One region of the Paraburkholderia gardini genome, then DNA from elsewhere that is predicted to be linked to it. Evidence: riboswitches for the same ligand, from Rfam matches in the RefSeq annotation. Region 1 holds a riboswitch; the other holds the start of a gene.
The links. Region 1 has a riboswitch for cobalamin ahead of LPA37_RS10750 (TonB-dependent receptor domain-containing protein). Riboswitches for the same ligand answer to the same signal wherever they lie in the genome.
Positions count from the first base shown of each region.

Region 2: it holds a riboswitch for cobalamin, as region 1 does, so the genes downstream of both, cobW (cobalamin biosynthesis protein CobW) here and LPA37_RS10750 (TonB-dependent receptor domain-containing protein) in region 1, are expected to answer to the same signal.

Region 1 is NZ_CAJQZB010000011.1:134,213-141,670, reverse strand. Features, by position in the region: gene lgt (prolipoprotein diacylglyceryl transferase) at 1-128, shown strand, start outside; gene LPA37_RS10770 (SIMPL domain-containing protein) at 228-950, opposite strand; gene LPA37_RS10765 (EVE domain-containing protein) at 1,132-1,590, opposite strand; RNA gene ssrS (6S RNA) at 1,684-1,865, opposite strand; gene LPA37_RS10760 (cell division protein ZapA) at 1,993-2,307, opposite strand; gene LPA37_RS10755 (coiled-coil domain-containing protein) at 2,304-2,675, opposite strand; cobalamin riboswitch at 2,864-3,110, shown strand; gene LPA37_RS10750 (TonB-dependent receptor domain-containing protein) at 3,212-5,149, shown strand; gene LPA37_RS10745 (FecCD family ABC transporter permease) at 5,186-6,265, shown strand; gene LPA37_RS10740 (ABC transporter ATP-binding protein) at 6,262-7,101, shown strand; gene cobT (nicotinate-nucleotide--dimethylbenzimidazole phosphoribosyltransferase) at 7,098-7,458, shown strand, end outside.
Region 2 is NZ_CAJQZB010000032.1:7,836-15,293, reverse strand. Features, by position in the region: gene LPA37_RS20425 (PAAR domain-containing protein) at 1-497, shown strand, start outside; gene LPA37_RS20420 (PAAR domain-containing protein) at 494-1,042, shown strand; gene LPA37_RS20415 (lysozyme) at 1,180-1,641, shown strand; gene LPA37_RS20410 (lysozyme inhibitor LprI family protein) at 1,628-2,119, shown strand; cobalamin riboswitch at 2,251-2,519, shown strand; gene cobW (cobalamin biosynthesis protein CobW) at 2,629-3,714, shown strand; gene cobN (cobaltochelatase subunit CobN) at 3,721-7,458, shown strand, end outside.

The sequences.
Region 1 (7,458 bases):
TCGGATTGCTGGCGCTGGGGCTTTCGATGGGGCAGTGGCTGTCGCTGCCGATGGTGATCGCGGGCGTGCTCATGCTGCTGTGGGCATACCGTCGCGGCCGCCGCCAGCCGGCGGTGGGCACGAACTGACCGGCACGGCTGTATCGCTGGCTCTGCCTGCCTGACCTTTCTGAAACTGAAACACCCCGGCATGCCGGGGTGTTTCACATGGCGGACGGGCGGGCCGCGTTACTTCATCTGCACGGAGCCCGACACATTGACCGTCACCGTCGACGTACCGCCTTCGAGCGGCATCGGCGCGGCGGCCTTCGCATCGGCGCGGGCGCTCATCATCATCATCGGACGCGGCATCACGCCGTTGTGCCCGACGTTGACTTCGCGAATCGTGTAGCCGCTGTAGCCGAACGCTTCAGCCGCCGATGTCGCCTGCTGCCGGAACGACGCGATCGCCTCACCGGTCAGCTTCTTTTCCGCGGCGCGCTGCGCTTCCGGCGACAGCGAAAACGACACGTTGCCGACCTGCATCACCGAAGACAACTGCCCCGCGAGCTTCGACGCAGCGGCGAAATCGTGCGATTCGAGCTGTACCTCCGTGCGGCCGCGCCACGCGGAAATGCGTCCGTCGCGATCGGTTGAAGGGTAGATCGAGAACGAACCGGTGCGCGCCGTTACGCCCGCGACACCTTTAGCTTTTTGCAGCGCCGAATCGGCGCGCTGGTTCAGCGTGCTGGTGAGCGAGCCGGGATCGCCCGCTTCCTGCTCGTAGAAGAGCGTGATGTTGACGACATCCTGCGGCACGTCGGTGCTTGCCTGCGCGGACAGCGACAGCACGCCCGACGGCGGATTCTGCACGGCGGTCTGGGCAAAGGCAGTGGTGGGCGCGAGCGAGAGTGCGAGCGGCGTGACGGACGCCAGTGCGAAGGCGAAAGCGAGTGCGTTTTTTCGGGTCATTTGATGAATTCCTTCTTGAGCCGGTTGCACGCGAAGGGTCTGGCGCCGGTGCGCCATCCAGTGCCTTCACGGCCGCGTCATGCCACGAACGGGCACGACGCTTGCGGAACTGTTAGGCGTCTGTCAGGCGATACGGTTCCCGCAGGCAAGATCCGATTACACAAATCGCGCCAGCACACACTCACACCAGATGCTTCGTGATGAACTGCCATTCGGCTTCGGTGACGGGCGTAATCGACAGCCGGTTGCCTTTTGCCAGCACGCGCATGCCTGCGAGCTCGGGATGCTCGCGCAGCGTCGCGAGCGGGATCAGCGCGATCTTCTTCTTGAAGACGACGTCGACGAGCGCCCAGCGCGGCGTTTCATGATCCGATTTCGGATCGTAGTACGGGCTCTTTTTGTCGAACTGCGTGGGATCGGGGTAGGGCGTCGACGCGACCGCCGCGATGCCCGCGATGCCGGGCTCAGGGCAACTCGAATGGTAGAACAGCACACCGTCGCCGACCTGCATCGTGTCGCGCATGAAATTGCGTGCCTGATAGTTGCGCACGCCTGTCCACGGTAACGTGTGATGCGGCGCCTCCGCGAGGTGATCGATGCTTGCTTCGTCCGGTTCGGACTTCATTAGCCAGTAGCGCATGAGTCGATATGAACGTTGAAGTGGAGAGAGGAAAAAGAGGAAAGCAGGGGTGCAAATGAAAACGGCACCGGACGAGTGTCCGATGCCGTCGAATAGATCCCCGCCATAGCCGCTAGGCCGGCATCCTGAACCGGGGGTTCAGAATTGGTCGCAGTTAGCCGCACTTCGGGTACATCAGACAGAGTGACGCGCACGCCCGTGCTGCAAATTTCCACAACCGTGCACATGGCATTGGTTCAAGGAATATATGACCTTGGCAAACCAGGCAGGGAAGGTAAAACGAGGTGAATCCAGACGCGCCACAACCTCATGAAGTACATCGCGCCGAACTCGAAGAGCGGTCACATGACCGGACTTTAAAAACATCGACTGCAAAACCTGTACTGCTCCGGCACTGCAATTTTACTGCACGCCGTACTGCTGGATGACTGCGCCCAGCTGTTCGTTCATTGAGTGCATTGTACGCCGGATTTCCTCAGCGGGAAAAGATTCTCCGTGCCGCACGCTGGCTTGCAGCTTAAGCAGTTCCGATGCCAGCGACAGCGCAGCCATCACCGCGATACGGTCCTGCCCACGCACGTTGCTGCCCGAACGGATCTTCGACATTTCGGCATCGACGCGTGCCACGGCTTCGAGCAGCGCGGCTTCGGTTTCCGGCGAACAGGCGAGACGATACGGCTGGCCGAGAATCGAGACTTCGATCTGCTTCGTGGTCATGCGTTTTCTCCGTGGCGGGTGACTTCGCGGCCGGCTTCCACGTCATGATCCTCATGTTCGTGCGGCGGGGTTGCGAGCAGGTCGAGCTGGTTGTCCGGCTCGGCATGCGATCGCGCGCGCGGGAGTTTTTCGAGGATGGCGTTCAGGCGGACCTGTGCGTCGTCGATCTTCGACGAGAGCGTGTCGCGCTCCGCCTGCAGCGCGTTGCGCTCTTCGCGGGTCTGCTCGAGTTCAACGCGTGTGGCCTCGCATTCCGCGCGTGCCTGGGCGAGCTGATCTTCGAGCGCGCGGCGCGCCTCGTGATGACGCTGGCTGATTTCGATCAGCCGGCCAATGTTCTGTGAGAGTGTTTCGAGTTCGTTGAGCATGTGCTGCGTCCTCTAAAGACACGGCATTCTAGCGCGGAATGTCGCAGGTTCCGACAATTGTCTCGTTTCGAGACGTAACAACCTCGCTTTATGCGAGTTTTATGCCTGCAAAACACGATAATCGAATAAATCGGCGCGCACGCGAATTGCAGTGAGCGCCGCTTTCTTGACGCTAAAGCAGGCCGCTCCTACACTTGCGGCACTTTGGTGCCCGCGCGCATTTTCATGTCGCGCAGTTAAACGGGAAACAGGGTGCGCGGCATTGCGATCGCGTCAACCTGTGCTGCCCCCGCAACGGTAAGCGACCGCGTTATTTCCCGCAAGTCGATCCGATACGCGCCGTCAAAAAGCGCGCAGCGCCACTGCGCATTCATGCGTGGGAAGGCGGATCGACGCGTCGCCAGCCCGGATACCGGCCAGAGGGAAGGGCGTCGTTCGCGCGCGGCAAGCTGCCTGTCTCGCGACGAACAGTCGTCCTGTCGCGCAATGGCCTGCGGGGAAGCGGGCCGCGCACCTCAGCTACAGGAATTCACCGGATGTACACGCCCATCGCCCGCGCGGCGCTGCTCGCCCTGACCGGCTTGCCGCTCGTCGCACTGGCCCAGTCCGCGCAGACGGACAACACACCTTCCTCCGCGCGCACGGTCGCGCAGTCCCCCGCACAGGACGCGACGGCTTCCACACCCACACCCGCATCCGGGGCCGCCCCGGCGAAGGCGACGCTCGCGCCCATCGTGGTCACCGCCGCGCGCGGACCGCAGTCGCTCGCGGATGCCATTCCCCAGACCACGCACTTCGACCAGCAGGACATCGCCGATACGACCGCCCGCGATCTGCCAGGCTTGCTGCAACTCGCGCCGGGCGCGCAGATCGTGCGCAACGGCGGCCCGGGTTCGTCGGCGAGCCTCTTTTTGCGGGGCGCATCGGCGCAGCAGTCGCTCGTGTTGATCGACGGCGTGCGCGTCGATTCCGTGAGTCTTGGCAACGCGCAGATCGAGCAGCTTCCGCTCGACCAGATCGATCACGTCGAAGTGGTCAACGGTAACGTGTCGGCGCTGTACGGATCGGGCGCGGTCGGCGGCGTCGTGCAGGTGTTCACGAAGCCTGGCGGCAACCATCCCCCGCGCTTCAATTTTTCCGTCGAATACGGCAGCTATCACACGCAACGGCAGCAGGCGGGCGTCGATGGTGCGCTCGACAGCGACGGCAAGACGACCTTCAGCGTTTCGATTGCACGCGCGAAGGACGACGGCTTTTCATCGATCAACCCCGCGCTCGCGCCGGTCAATCCGAACGCGAACGGCTATCTGAACGAGAGCGTCTCGGCGTCCCTGCGTCACCGCTTCAACGACAGGTGGGACGTGGGCGTGCGTTATCTCCAGTCGAACGGCAACGACAGCTTCGACAATCCGTACGGCGTGCCGACCGATCTCAACAATCTGTACAGCAAGGTCCAGCTCGCTTCGGCGTTCGCGAACGGACGCGTGACCGACTGGTGGACGACGCACGTGATCGTCGCTGCCGGCAACGACCGCAGCAATACCGCGCTGAACGGCGTCTACACGGATCACTTCGATACCGACAACCGTCAGTACACGTGGCAGAACGATTTCACGTTCGCGCCGCAGCAAAAGCTCCAGACAGGCTACGAGCATCTCGACCAGAGCCTCGATTCGAACGACTACGGCGCGCCCGACCGTCACGTGAATTCCGTCTTCGCGGGTTATACGGGACGCGTTGGCCGCAGCCAGTTCCAGGCGAACGTGCGGCGCGACCAGTACTCCGATTTCGGCGGCGCGAACAGTTACTATCTCGGCTACGGATACGATGTCACGGAACACTGGAAGGTGACCGCAAGCTGGTCGGACGCGTTTCGCGCGCCGACCTTCAACGACCTGTACTACCCGTATAGCGGCAATCCGTCGATCCAGCCGGAGCGCAGTCACTCGGTCGAGGCGGCGTTGCAGTATGCGTCGGACGCGCTGGGCGTGATGAAGCTCACGGCGTTCGAGACGCGCTACACGAACCTGATCGAATATCAGCAGATGAGTCCGGGCGAGTTCGTCGCGCAGAACGTGGGGCGCGCGAAAGTGCAGGGCGTCGAGGGATCATGGAGCGGCCATGTCGGCAGAACGGACGTGCGCGCGGCGCTCACGTTCCAGAATCCCGTCGACGAAGACACGAATACCGGTCTGAACCGGCGCGCGCGTCACTTCGCTTCGTTTTCAGCGAATCGCAGTATCGGCGGCTGGCGCGTGGGCGGCGAGTGGCTCGTGAGCGGCGAGCGCAACGACAGCGGCACGACGCTCGCCGGCTATGGCGTCGTGAATCTCTCGGCGCGTTATGCGATCACGAAGTCGTGGTATGTGGCCGCGCAGATCCAGAATCTCTTCGACAAGGACTATGAACTGGCCTACACGTACAACACGCCGCGACGCGGTGCGTATCTCACGCTCGGCTGGCAGCAGCAGTGAGATGCGCTGCGTTGCCGGTTCGCGGGGTAAGCAGGCATGTCGTCTGAGCGCGCCGCGATGAACCGCATCTCGATGCGCCCGCCGGCCGGCATGAGCGCGCGGCGCGCCCTCGCGATCTGGTGCGGGCTGGCCGTGCTCGCGTTGCTCGTGTTCGTGGCGTCGCTGGCGCTTGGCAGCGTCGCGCTCGGGCCCTTGCGTGTCGTTGGCGCGTTGATGCCGTGGCATCCGGGCGTAAACGCCTCGCTGGGTTCGTCATCGCCGGATCTGGCTGTCGAGATCGTGCGCACGCTGCGTCTGCCGCGTGCGCTGGCCGGCTTCGCGTGCGGCGCGTTGCTCGCGATGGCGGGCGCGCTGCTCCAGGTGTTGCTGCGCAATCCGCTCGCCGAGCCGTATGTGCTTGGCGTGTCGGGCGGCGCCGCGAGTTTCGCGCTCGTCGCGATGATCGCCGGATGCGCGTGGTGGATCGTCGACGCCAGCGCGTTTGCCGGCGCGTTCGCGTCGATCCTGCTGGTGCTCGGTCTCGCGCGACGTGAGTTGTGGCGTGGCGAGCCGCAGGACTCGTCGCCCCGTCTTTTGCTGACGGGCGCGGTGATCGCGGCGGGTTGGGGCGCGGTCATCACGTTGCTGCTGAGCGTGGCGCCCGAGAGCCGCCTGCGCGGCATGCTGTTCTGGCTGACCGGCGACCTGAACGGTGGCGGCATGCCGTGGGTCGCGCTCGCAGCGCTCGTCGTCGCCCTGGTGGCGATCGTGCCGGCCGCGGCGCAGCTGAACGTGCTGCTGCGCGGCGATGCGGCCGCCCAGGCGCTCGGCGTGCCGGTCACGCGCCTGCGGCTGCGCGTGTATCTCGTCGCCTCGCTCGCAGCGGCGGCCGCGGTGACGACGGGCGGCACGATCGGCTTTGTCGGCCTCGTCGTGCCGCATATGCTGCGGCTCGCGTTCGGCAACGACCAGCGCATGCTGTTGCCGGCCGCCGCGCTTGCAGGCGGTCTCGCCGTGATGGCCGCCGATCTCGTCGCACGCACGGTCATCGCGCCCGCGCAGTTGCCGGTCGGCGTGATCACCGCGCTCGCGGGCGTGCCGGTGTTCCTCTGGATGCTGTTGCGCAGGCGGCGATGATGAATGCACACGCATCTGCCGCTTCGACACTGTCCGCGCAGCGCGTCACGCTGCGTGCCGGCGCACGCACGTTACTCGACGATTTCACGCACACGTTTCATCCGGGCGAGGTGTGGTGCATCGCGGGTCCGAACGGCGCTGGAAAGACCACGCTGATTTCCGCGCTGGCCGGTTTGCTCGAACCCGCGAGTGGTCACGTCGAACTCGATGGCGTGCGCGTCGCTACATGGTCGCCCGCGAAGCTCGCGCAACGCCGTGCGCTGATGCCGCAAGGCGAGCGCGATGCGTTCAGCGCGAGCGTCTTCGAGATCGTGATGCTCAACCGTTTTCCGCATCTCGACGGCTGGGGCTGGGAGCGTGCCGAAGATCGCGCGGCGGCGCATGCCGCGCTCGACACGCTTGGCCTCGCGCTGCTCAAGGCGCGCGACGTGCTGTCGCTTTCAGGCGGCGAGCGCCAGCGTGTGGCGCTGGCGGCGGTGCTGTGTCAGGACGCGCCGCTGCTGCTGCTCGACGAACCGCTTTCGCATCTCGACCTGCATCATCAGATCGACTGCCTCGAAGCGCTGACGACGTGGGCACAGCCATCGAAGCATTCGCCGCGCAGCGTGATTTTCTCGTGTCACGATCTCAACCTCGCGCGCCGCTTTGCCACGCATGCGCTGCTGCTCGACGGAAACGGCACGGCCCACGCGGGCCCGGTCCGCGACGTACTCACGCCGGCGCTCGCGAGCAGCGCGTTCGGCTATCCGCTTGTCCTGATCCGTGACGGCGAACACGAAGCATTGATCCCGTCGACCCAACGCGATATCTCTCATTTTTCAAACAGACAACCATGACTTCATCCACGCCCGCGCTCCCCGTTGTCGAACCGCTCGAACAGACGTTGCGCGCCGAACTGCAGCGCATCATCGATACGAAGACGAAGCCGCCCGGCAGCCTCGGCCGCCTCGAAGGCCTCGCGCGTCAGATGGGCATGATCCAGCGTACGACGCGCCCTTCAATCGAACGTCCGGCGATGATCGTCTTCGCGGGCGATCACGGTATCGCGCACGAAGGCGTAAGCCCGTATCCGCAGGCGGTGACGGCGCAAATGGTGGCGAATTTCCTCGCGGGTGGCGCGGCGATCAATGCGTTGAGCCGCGTCGCGGGTCTCACGCTCGAGATCGTCAACGCGGGTGTGGCGACGCCGTTGC
Region 2 (7,458 bases), on a different contig from region 1:
GATCGTCTTATGACGGCAAATGCCTTGCGCTTGTCGGCAGTCATCTGAGCAACGGGGACCGCATCGTCTTCACGCCTTGGGATGATGGAACGTCCGGCCTGTTCGTTGCCGCGGGTGAGAAACCCGAAGGCCTGTTCGATCCGTCCTATGTGCCGCCGCCTGACGAGCCGTGCTGGCGTTTTGCGCTGCGCGGTTCGACCACCGCGCGCGGCGGCGTCCTGCGCGAAGTAAGCGGCAAATGGCGCAGCCTCAGCGGCGATATTGACGTCGGTCAGATCGGTGACCTGGTTTGCTACCCGGATGGCTCGACGGCGCGCATTACGAGTGGGCTTTCCATGAAAGCCAATCGGGCTTATGCGCAGTTCGCCTACGTTGGTAGCACGCTCGATAACGGCGATACGATTTCGGACAGTCCGGAACGCGAAGGAGGCGCGCATCCCCGTACCTACGAACCGGTAACGGAAGCCGAAATGCAGCGCGGGAGTGAGGCTGCATGATTCGCTATTTTCTTGCCAAAGGGGATCGGGGTGGGAGCGCCGTGATCACGGAAGGGTTAGAGGGCGTTACGTGTTCCAATCCGCCACCCTGCGTACAAATCGCCACGCTTTACATGAAAACGTATTGCACTGCCTGCAAACGCGAGGGTTTCATCGCACCGAAGGGACCGCGCAGGCCCGGAACCGGCCCCAACGGAAAGCAATGGGCCTTGAGCGGTGATATCAACATCTGCGATTGCAGCCCGCCGCCGGTTTTCTATGCCGAGCGCGGTATGACGATGTCCTTCACGTCCCAGGAAGCGGCAGCGCTGGTGATACGTGAGGCGAATCCCGCGACAGCGCAGGCTGGAGCGGCGCAGCACGATGAACAATTCACGCTTGTTGATGCAAAGGGAACGCCTCTCACGAGCACCTATTACACAGTTCGCATGCCTTCGGGTGAGCTGAGGCACAGCGTAACTGATTCACAGGGACGCACTGAGCGATATCAAACAAAAGGCGCGCAATCTATCCGGATTTATCTCGGTCACAAAAGGGAGATCTAATGCCGGATGCACTTGCAAACGTGGTAACAAACACCAATTCAGATTCGTGCGTAACGGTAGCTACGGACAGACTATGCAAACCGTGGCGGGCGTCAAATCAGTGTCTTTCCTTTTTGGGTGAATGGGAAAGCGGAAGAATGAACGGCATGACGCGTATCTTCTACTCGAACCATACTCATATAGACGCTCAGGTGATGGACGGGATGATTTTGCAAGTCTACCTTGATGACCAAGGCAACCCTACGGTCGGATGCGGGCACCTCGTTTTGCCGAATGATAATCTGCACGTCGGCCAAATAATATCTTTAGAACGTGCAAGAGACCTACTGAGGCACGACTTGCAGCAAGTACAAAGTAGATTGAATTCGCTCGTAATGGTCCCGCTTTTTCAGTACGAATACGATGCCATGGTAAGCGTTGTATTTAATGCCGGTGCAGGCGGTGCTGTGAGAGAGCTGGCCGATGAAGTCAATCACGGGCATTACGAGATGATGCCCGCCTTTATCTGCAGGTTCCATGCCCGTAATCCCAGATTGCGCCAGAGACGCGAAAGCGAGGCGAGACTATTCAAAGCAGGAATATACGATGCACAACATTAAAAAAATTATCAGTCTGTTTCCTTGCGTCTTGTCGATAGCTGCATCGGCGAAAACAATCTATTCTGGTGAATTCGATTACAGGAAGTTTGAACCTTCGTCGATGTATTTCTCGGGGTTTACCTCTTCTGAAATTTCTAAATTGTGCGAAATTGGCGAGCATGCAGGAACAATGGACATTTCAGAATGCGCTCACAGAAATTATGAGCGCGCGAACAGGAATCTCGAAAAAAAGCTTAAGGCTCTCCGATCGGAAATAGTGGAGAATGACAAGTCTCTTAAGGCAGATGGTGAACCGTTGGCGTTGCCGTATTTCGTAAAATCACAAGAAATTTGGGCGCAATATCGTGAGAGTGGCTGTTATTATGAAACTTATATGCTGGGCGAAGCCTCCATGCGCTATATCACCTTTTGGGATTGCATGACCCGAATCACAAAGAGCAGACTTGATGAATTAACCAGGTCTGGTGCAGATGACTGAAACGTGACTCGGCTTCGAGAGGTTACATGTACATGAGTATTGCGCGCCGGGCCTGAAAAGCCTCGCCAAAGCCCCCCCGAGCACGCACCCGTACGCATAGTCCTTTTCTTGACGTCGCCACCGTCGAAGCCTACACTCGCACGCACTCTGGTGCTCGCGCGCACGCTCCGTGCGCGCAGTTAAACGGGAAACAGGGAGCCCTTCCTGCACGGATCGGGCCAACCTGTGCTGCCCCCGCAACGGTAAGCGAAGGCATTGCGCACACGCAATGCCAGGCCGGCTTCAATAGATGCATGTCACGACGTGCAACTATCTGTCCACTGCGCAACGTGTCGAATGCGCGGGAAGGTGAAGCGGCGATTTCGTCAGCCCGGATACCGGCCCGAGAAAAACAGGCAAATGCCGCGGGGATGCGGCGTATCGTCCATGCTTTCTTCGATTGTCCAGTCATTCCGGGCAACCCGTTTTTCGTCCCCATCTACTTCAACTGTCCACCCCCTGGAGTCAGGATGCAGACGCGCAAGATTCCCGTCACGATCGTTACGGGCTTCCTCGGCAGCGGCAAGACCACGTTGCTGCGGCACATTCTTCAACATGCAGGCGGCCTTCGCGTTGCGGTGATCGTCAACGAATTCGGCGAGCTCGGCATCGACGGCGAAATCCTCAAGGGTTGCGGCATCGGCTGCAATGAAGATGGCAGCGAGGCGGAAGGTCAATTGTATGAACTCGCCAACGGCTGCCTTTGCTGCACCGTGCAGGAAGAGTTTTTCCCGGTCATGGAAAAACTCGTCGAGCGTCGCGACCAGATCGATCACGTGCTGATCGAAACGTCCGGCCTCGCGTTGCCCAAGCCGCTGGTCAAGGCATTCAACTGGCCGCAGATCAAGAACAGCTTTACGGTCGACGCAGTCGTCACCGTGGTCGACGGTCCTGCCGTAGCAAGTGGACAATTCGCGGAAAACCCACTGGCCGTCGACGCGCAGCGCAAGGCCGATCCGAATCTCGATCACGAATCGCCGCTGCACGAACTGTTCGAAGACCAGTTGTCCGCAGCGGATCTGGTGATTCTCAACAAGACCGACCTGCTCGACGAATCGAAGCAACGCGAGGTCGAGGCCCTCATCCGTGAGGAAATCCCGTCGCAGGTGAAGGTGGTGCGCGCGCACATGGGGCAACTCGACCTTCATGCGCTGCTGGGTCTTCAGTCGGCTTCCGAAGAGTCGATCCATCTGCGTCACGATCATCACGGTTCGGCCGACGACGCCGATCATCACCACGACGAATTCGATTCCGTCGTGGTTGCGGCAAATGTTGCCTCGCGTGAAGCGACCATCGCGGCGTTGCAAAGCCTGGTCGAGAGCCACACGATCTATCGCGTCAAAGGTTTCGCGGCATTGCCGGGCGCTGCGATGCGTCTCGTGATTCAGGGCGTGGGCCGGCGCTTCGACAGCTATTTCGACCGGCGCTGGCAGGCGGACGAACCACGCGCGAGCCGTTTCGTGCTGATCGGCGAAGACCTCGACCGGAAAACGTTGCAGCAGGCATTCGACGTCGCGATGAATGCCGTGCCCCACGGCACGACGCAACAGGCGTAAAACGACATGCATCTGCTGCGCACCACGCCCGGCGGTTTCGTCGACGATACGGCGGGCGTTATCCGGATCGATCAGCGTCCCGCGGACATCGTGGTGCTCAGTTCGGCCGACACCACGCTATCGCTGCTCGCGAGCGTATTTCCGCGGCTGGGCGCTGATTTTCCGAGCCTGCGGCTCGCGAACGTGACGTTTCTCAGGCAACCGGCGTCGGTCGATTTCTACGTCGAGGACGTATTGCAGTACGCGAAGGTGGTGATCGTCGATCATCTGGGCGGCGAGGCGTACTGGCCTTACGGCATCGAACAGGTGGTCGCGCTCGCCGAACGCAGGCAGCAGGTGCTGGCGATGTTCTCAGGCGACCTGCAGGAAGACCCGAATCTGCTTGCACGCAGCACGGCCGATGCCGCGCTATGTCATCAGCTATGGCGCTATCTTCGCGAGGGCGGCCCGCGGAATGCGGAGCGTTTTCTGCGTTGTATCGCGCATCATGCGCTGGGCTGGGGCGAAGAGCCGTCGCTTGCGCAACCGTTGCCCGCCGCATCGCTTTACCATCCGTCGCGCGACGTCCCGACGATCGAAGACTGGCAGGCACGCTGGCATGGCAATGCACCTGTCGTCGCGATTCTCTTTTATCGCGCGCATCTACAGGCGGCGAACACCGCTGTGTTCGATGCACTGATCGACGCGCTCCATGCACAGGGTCTTAATCCGTTGCCACTCGCGATCACATCGCTGAAGGACAACGTCAGCCGCGACATGGTGCAGCAATTGTGCGCGCGACATGACGTGGCGCTGGTACTTAACACCACTGCATTCGCCGCGTCGGCGATTGACGATCCCGAACCGCTCGCGCTTGCGGGCGACGCGCCCGTGATGCAGGTGATCCTGAGCGGCGGCAATCGCGACGACTGGCTCAAGGACAATCAGGGCCTCAATTCGCGCGATATCGCGATGCATATCGCGCTGCCCGAAGTGGACGGCCGCATCATCACGCGGGCCATCAGTTTCAAGGGGCTTGCGTATCGGTGTCCGCACACTGAAGTCGACGTCGTGCGTTATCAGCCCGATCACGGGCGCGTCGCGTTTCTCGCGGAGTTGAGCCGACGCTGGTGCAGGCTGCGGCGTATCGACAACGCGGACAAGAAGCTCGCGCTGATTCTCGCGAATTATCCCGTAAGCGAAGGGCGCATCGGCAATGGCGTGGGGCTCGACACGCCTGCGTCCGTTGTCGGCATTCTTTCGATGTTGCGTGAGCACGGCTATAAGGTTGACGATATTCCCGTCGATGGCGATGCCCTGATGCGTACGCTTACTGAAGGCGTGACGAACGACCCGGTGGTGCGCGACCTGCGCCCGGCACTGCAAAGCCTTGCGCTCGACGACTATCTGACGCATTTCCAGCAGTTGCCCGCTGAGGTACGCGACGCGTTGAACGCACGATGGGGCACGCCCGATCAGGACCCGTCGCTGCGGCGTGGCCGCTTCATGATCGCGGGCTGGCGTTGCGCGCATGTGTTCATCGGCATCCAGCCGGCGCGCTCGCGCGAAGGCGGCGATTACGCCAGCTATCACGACGCCGATCTCGTGCCGCCGCATGCGTATCTGGCGTTCTATTTCTGGCTGCGTCACCAGTTCGGTATCGACGCGGTCGTGCATGTCGGCAAGCACGGCAACCTGGAATGGCTGCCGGGCAAGAGCGTCGCGCTCAGCGACACCTGCTGGCCCGATCTCATTCTCGGGCCGATGCCGCATCTGTATCCGTTTATCGTCAACGACCCGGGCGAGGGCAGCCAGGCGAAGCGGCGCACGCAGGCGGTCATCATCGATCATCTGATGCCACCCCTCACGCGTGCGGAGAGCTACGGCCCGTTGCAGGATCTCGAACGCCAGGTCGACGAATACTATGAAGCGTTGATGGTCGATCCACGTCGCTCGAAACTGCTGCGGCGGACCATTCTCGAAACGATCATCACGCATCGTCTGCACGAGGAGCTGAGTCTCGGTCTGCCCGACGGCCTGGATGCGGAAGACGCGCTGCTCACGCGCGCCGATGCGTACCTGTGCGAATTGAAGGAAGCGCAGATTCGCGATGGCTTGCACACGTTTGGACAGTCGCCGCGAGGCGTTCAGCGACGCGATACGCTGCTTGCGCTCGGCCGTTTTCCGGTGGGGGACGGACAGCGCGAGAAGGCAGGGCTGATCGATGCGCTCGCGCGCGATCTGCAGATGGATCATCTCTTCGATCCTTTGACAGCGGACTGGGCAGCGACATGGGAAGGCGCGCGCCCCGACGTCCTTCAGCAGGTCAGCGACGCGCCGTGGCGGCATAACGGCGACACGCGCGAACGGCTCGAATTACTGGCGTCGGCATTGCTGAACGATATTGCAGGCGGGAGCGCGTTGCAGGCTGGAGCGGTATATCAAGCCGGTACGTTGCCTCAGGCGGAACGTGTGATCGAGCGTCTGCGAAACGACATCCTGCCGCGGCTCGATGCCTGTGGACCGCAGGAAATGCTGCAACTGGGGCGCGGGCTTGAGGGCCGCTTCGTGCCGCCGGGCCCGAGCGGCTCACCTTCGCGTGGTCGTCCCGACGTGCTGCCGACCGGCCGTAACTTCTATTCGGTCGACACACGTGCCGTGCCGACCCAGTCGGCGTGGACGTTGGGCCTGAAATCGGCGCAGCAGCTGATCGAGCGCCACGTGCAGGAACACGGCGACTATCCGCGTGCGATCGGCCTGTCGGTGTGGGGCACCGCGACGATGCGCACCGGCGGCGACGACATCGCGCAGGCGCTGGCATTGCTCGGCGTTCGACCCCGGTGGGCGCCAGGCAGCCATCGTGTGACCGACTTCGAGATCATGCCGATCGAGGCGTTCGATCGCCCACGTATCGACGTGACCTTGCGCGTATCGGGCTTCTTTCGCGATGCGTTCGCCAACGTGATGCATCTGTTCGACGCGGCCGTGCAGGCTGTCGCCGAACTCGACGAACCCGAGGAAATGAATCCCGTCCGCGTTCGCGTGCTGCGCGAAAAAGAGGCGTTGATGGCGCGCGGCATGGATGCAGCCGAAGCGCGCCGCCGCGCCGGCTGGCGCGTTTTCAGCGCGAAGCCCGGTTCGTATGGCGCGGGTCTGCAGGAGATGATCGACACACGGCAATGGCAGACCGACGCGGATCTGGCCGAAGCGTATCGGGCATGGGGCGGCTATGCGTACGCGCAGAAGAGCGCGGGTGAGGACGCGCGCGAGGTCTTCGGTACACGTCTCGCGGCGCTGGATGTCGTGCTTCAGAATCAGGACAATCGCGAACACGACGTACTCGATTCGAACGACTACTACCAGTTCCAGGGCGGCATGGTCGCGGCTGTCCGGCATCTCGCGGGTACGCAGCCGCATATCTATCACGCCGATCACAGCAATCCGGCTGCACCGCGCATCCGCACGTTGCATGAAGAAATCGCGCGGGTGATCCGCTCACGCGTGGTGAATCCGAAATGGCTGGACGGCGTGAAGCGTCATGGCTACAAGGGCGCCGCGGAAATCGCCGCCACCGTCGACTATCTTTACGGTTTCGATGCGACGGCACGCGTGATTTCGGATCACCAGTACGCGCTCGTCACCGACGCCTACCTGAACGATAGCGCGACGCGGGATTTTCTCGCGAAGCACAATCCGCACGCGCTGCATGGCATCTGCGAGCGTCTGCTCGAAGCGGTGCAGCGCGGCCTGTGGCAAAACCCGGGC